Regions from separate parts of the Thiogranum longum genome, predicted to be linked through region 1. Evidence: predicted binding sites of a transcription regulator. Region 1 holds the regulator's gene; the other holds the start of a gene.
What was found. The regulator LexA, encoded in region 1, represses DNA repair genes until DNA is damaged. The targets are predictions, from matches to a motif close to TACTGTNNATATNNACAGTA.

Region 1 (2,450 bases):
CGGCGCATGAATGGTTTTCTTGCTGATCAGGGCACGTTTGGCGGCCACGGCAGCTTCAGCGCTATCGAGGTTGGCGCGAGACGCATCATAGTCGGAACGTGATACCGATTTATCCTTGAGCAGCTTGCGGGCCCGTTCGAACTGAAGTTTGGCCAGCGTGCGTTGTGCGACAAGGCCATCCAGGTCGGCCTTGTCAACGCTGTCATCCAGCCGCAGCAGTACGTCGCCGGCTTTCACTTTCTGGCCGGACGTTGCAACAATCTCGTGCACCTGACCGGCAACCTCGGTGGTCACGAAAACGCCCTGTGTCGCAGTCACGCTTCCGACGGCGTGCAGGTAAGGCTGCCAGCTTTCGGCTTTGACTTCTGCGGATGCAATGACGGCCGGTGGAGGCGGCTGTGACATCATTGTGGCCATTTTCATGCCGCTGTAATACTTCCAGCCGAAAATCCCGCCGAAAATGACAATCAGCAACAGTACTACCAGAATCAGGCGTTTGGTCACGAAACAGTTTCCCCGGGTTGCGTCAATGTACAGACCGCAAACTGTAACAAAGATTCGTTATGCCTGAATAAAATAGTGCGTTTTATTTTAGCAGTGGGTGGTCTTTCGGCAGCTGTCTGGACATCCAGATCGCCAGCCGGTGGCGCATGGATTTTTGCGATATCTGGTCCTCGGGCAGCGGCTGTATCAGCTTGTCGTGTACCAGCAGACGGTAGATGTACTCGATCTTTTCATGTGCTGAATCAGTGGCTTCAAACTCGACCACGCCGCGTTCTTCGCCATATTTCATGCCGGCAAGTATGGCTTCCTTGACCAGTTCTGATTCATGTTTCAGTTTTTTCATTGGCGAGGTACTCCCTGGTTTGGCGGGTTATGCGGCCAGTCTAACGCTATCACGGTATTTTATCCGCCTTTCGGGATGTCTGAAAGCCGCGAAGCATAACCTGGCCGGAAGACAGTGCACGTAACTTGCATCCTCAGAATACCTGTATATAATTCCAGTACACTGGATAAAAACACAGCAGGTGGTGCAATGGACGATCTGACTCCCCGGCAAGCCGAGATTTTGACGCTGATTCGGGATTGTATCTATGACGAGGGCTATCCGCCTACCCGGGCCGAGATTGCCCGGGCCTTTGGTTTTCGTTCACCGAATGCGGCAGAGGAGCATTTGCGGGCGCTGGAGCGCAAGGGTTATATCGAGTTACTGGCGGGCTCTTCGCGCGGGATTCGCCTGCTTGAAGAAGTGGAGGAAGAGGAAGGTATCCCGGTTGTGGGGCGTGTGGCTGCCGGCGAGCCGATTCTGGCCGAAGAGCATGTCGAAGATTATTACCCGGTTGATCCTGCACTGTTTCATCCGCGTGCCCATTACCTGCTACGGGTTAAAGGGATGAGTATGCGCGACATCGGTATTATGGACGGCGACCTGCTGGCCGTTCATCGCACCCGCCAGGCGGAAAACGGTCAGGTAGTGGTGGCGCGCCTTGATGACGAGGTGACAGTAAAGCGTTTCCGTAAACGCGGCTCGATTGTCTACCTGTCACCTGAAAACGAAGAGTTTGAGCCTATCCGGGTCGATCTGCGAAAGCAGCAACTGGAGATCGAAGGTCTGGGTGTCGGCATTTTGCGTAACCAGTCCCTGTGAATAACGGCCCGTCTTCACAATGTGCCGGGACCTGGCATCCCACTCAAATCCCGATACAGTTTAGTGATCAGGGTTGCCATCTTCAGGCGCGGGATACGGAACTGCCGCAAAGTGTCTCGCCTCGTACTGCGAAAACCACGATAAACACAATGCAGCAGAGTCTCAGTGTTCTGAGCCGGCTTATGAAGGAGCTCTCACAACCCGGTTTGAATGAGAACCGGTGGATTTGCTGGATTGCGCCACCCCGACTGGCGGATACCAAACTACTGTCGGAGGCGGGTATTGATCTTTCGCGGGTCTTGCGGATTTATCCTAAAACGCACCAGCAAAGTTTGCAGCTGGTAGAACAAGCGTTGAGTTCGGGCAAGTGCAGTGCCGTGCTGGCCTGGCCGGTTCTTGATGACAATAGATGCCTGGAACGTCTGCAATTGGCGGCTGAAGCGGGTGGTACGCCGGGCTTTCTGTTCTACTCCAGGTCGCATGGCAGACAATATGTGGTGTAACGGCATGTGGTGCGGTCAGTCTCCCCGGGCCATTAAAAACCTGCTCACCCCTGGTTATCCTGCGGATAAAATCAGTTACTACCGTGGTGGTATGCAGGCATGGCAGTCACTCGGGCTTTCAGTCGTAGTGCCGGACTGGTTTATTGCGGGTTACAGGATTTTGCTTTTTACCCTGCATTGCCCAGGCGAACGGCATCCTTGTATCGCCGGTAGTGCGCCAGCATGGTTTTCCATACCGGCCCCGGTAAGCCATTACCGACAGGTGCGTCGTCCAGCCGGGTGACCGGTACGATTTCCCG
Region 2 (2,450 bases), 1.2 Mb from region 1:
CGTGCGTGTGCAGCGCGTTACAGGGACCGGAGCGCCTTGATAATCTCGTCAGGCTCCATGCGCGAGGTGTAGTTTTTGTCAATATGGGCAGCGCGCACGGTACGGTCACGATCGATGACATAAGTTGCCGGTACCGGCAACTGCCAGCTTTCATCCAGGTTGGCGGCTGGAAGGTCCAGACCCCATTCCAGATACAGCGGGCGCAGGGTTTCGTGTACGTCCATGATCAGACCATACTCAGCCGCGATCCTGTTATGCATGTCGGATAGCACGTCGAATGTCAGGTCGAGTTTTTGTGCGTGTGTCAGCGAACTGTCCGGTTTTTCCGGTGAGACAGCGATCAGGCGTGCGCCACAGGCCTTTATGTCTTCTACGCGTCGTTGTAATGCATTCAGCTCCAGGTTGCAGAATGGACACCAGGAGCCACGGTAAAAGCTCAGAACCACAGGCCCGTCACTGAGTGCGTCGCTCAGTGTCAGATCTTCATTTGTTACAGAAGGCAGTGTGAAATCCGGCGCTTTGCCGCCCACGTTGACAGCGTTGTCAGCGGTATCTGACGCCATCAGCGATTCAAATGCCTTACCGACGGTTTCCTGTTGGGCGGCCGGCAGATTTGCAACAAAGGCCTCCAGGGCCTCACGGGTTTGATCAGACAGACTTTGCTGGCTCATTCGTCATCTCTCCATGTTAGCTGGCTAACTTGATTTTGAAATAGTAGTAGACATTCCCGAGGGGTACGCGCGCATCGTTGGCAATATCCGCGAGGGTGTTCTGCTTGAAGCCTTGCTGAAGAATAAGTTTGTCGGCTGCACTGATCAGGCGTTCGCGCTTGTCACTGATTCCTGCCATATAATAACCACAATTCTCTTATTATGTAGTATCACTATGATCTTTCAAGAGTATATTGAAAAAATACGCGCTGCATTCAGGTTCCATAGCCTGAACTGTAAGTAATATACTGTTCGTATATACTTTCGTCTACCTCGCGCGCAGGAAGCGCGATAAAGTAACAATAACCGATATTGTGCGCACAATGTCACACCCTACCGCTGGGATGGTGAAAGTCTGTTGCGCAGTGACAAGGCCGAAGTCAGGCGTTTTATGAGTGAAGCCCGTGACTTTGGTATTAACAGCGGTGTCAGTTTTCCACTGCATACCGCGCAGGGCGATTTCGCCATGCTGAGTTTCGCGAGCGAAAGCCTGCAGGCTTTGCCTGAGCCACGCCTGCAAAAGGAGTGCATGCTGTGGGTAACAGAGGGAAAAACAGCCTGGGAAACGTCACAGATTCTCAGTATTTCAGAACGCACAGTAACCTTTCACCTGCAGAATGTTCAGCACAAGCTGGGTGTCAATAACCGTCAGCAGGCGGTTGCCCGTGCTGTTGCGCTGGGTATTATCGAACCCCAGTTCGGCTAATACGCGGCAAACCTGCCAATGCCATAGCTTTACCCGCGCTGCCTGCACGGCAGTAACCGTAACCTGTTAAATCTGACAGTTACTACCCACCTCTCAAAACGATTAACTGACTCCCGTATTACACAGGGAGGATGGCTCATGTGCAAAATTCTGCTCGGTGGTGGCGATACCCCACATTTTGGTCAGAGTGTGCTGCTGGATATGTTCGCATTCCGGCATGAAGTGCTTTATCGACGTTTAGGCTGGGACGTACAAACACGTTACCAGCTTGAATATGATGAATTCGACGATAGGGATCCTGTTTACATGCTGGCCGAGGATGACTGGCTACTGGTCAATGCAAGGTCATTTGACGGGGACGAAACGGATTTGATCCAGTCTCTGCGCACAGCGGGATTTTTTATTCCTGGCAGAACAACTGCATTACGCCAGTCATGTGGTGTTGAATGGCTGGCGGACGGCCGTTTGCAGATGCACTGCTGCAGGCAGGCTTCCCTGCGGGAGCCGTGCGCCAGTTCACGGTTTGACGTACCGGAGGATGATAGCTTCGTGTTCGAATATCAGGCACCGGTAAAGCGTGCAAAATAAAGCGGGCAGGGTTATTTGAATATACGCGAAGCATCATTCTGGAAGGACATTGAACCCCTGTTCTCGGAACACCTTGTCGGGACAAGGTACTGTGACTACCGCATTCTTATGGATCGCTGTGAACAGGGTCTGAGGCGGGCACAACGTTCCGGTGCGGGGGTGATGCTGTTTGTAATCCGGTTCAGACACAAGGATAACCAGGCCGGGCAACATCATGACAGCATTCTGGAGTTGGCCTGTCAGCGCGTCTGCAGTTGTCTGAGGGCCTGCGATTCGGTGTGCAGACTTGATGACGGCAGGCTCGCAATTCTTTCCGAGGATGTGACTGAACCCGGCCTTGCCGCGCTCATGGTGGAAAAATTCCAGGCGGCACTTTCGCCGTCACTGTGCATCGCCCAATCCCGTTTCGAGTTGACCTTGTGTGTGGGGATCGCAGTACACCCGCA

Region 2: DFR30_RS06960 (acyl-homoserine-lactone synthase) is a predicted target of LexA. The motif match lies at 1,478-1,497, and genes of this name have one in related genera.

Annotation. Positions count from the first base shown of each region.
Region 1 is NZ_SMFX01000001.1:2,566,318-2,568,767, reverse strand. Features, by position in the region: gene DFR30_RS12515 (efflux RND transporter periplasmic adaptor subunit) at 1-504, opposite strand, end outside; gene DFR30_RS12510 (DUF5062 family protein) at 587-847, opposite strand; gene lexA (transcriptional repressor LexA) at 1,037-1,648, shown strand; gene DFR30_RS12500 (SulA-like leucine-rich domain-containing protein) at 1,798-2,151, shown strand; gene DFR30_RS12490 (D-amino acid aminotransferase) at 2,319-2,450, opposite strand, start outside.
Region 2 is NZ_SMFX01000001.1:1,381,569-1,384,018, forward strand. Features, by position in the region: gene DFR30_RS06945 (peroxiredoxin-like family protein) at 18-671, opposite strand; gene DFR30_RS06950 (TetR/AcrR family transcriptional regulator) at 688-849, opposite strand; partial or broken gene DFR30_RS14660 (autoinducer binding domain-containing protein) at 1,030-1,233, shown strand; gene DFR30_RS14665 (LuxR C-terminal-related transcriptional regulator) at 1,240-1,416, shown strand; gene DFR30_RS06960 (acyl-homoserine-lactone synthase) at 1,555-2,004, shown strand; gene DFR30_RS06965 (GGDEF domain-containing phosphodiesterase) at 2,020-2,450, shown strand, end outside.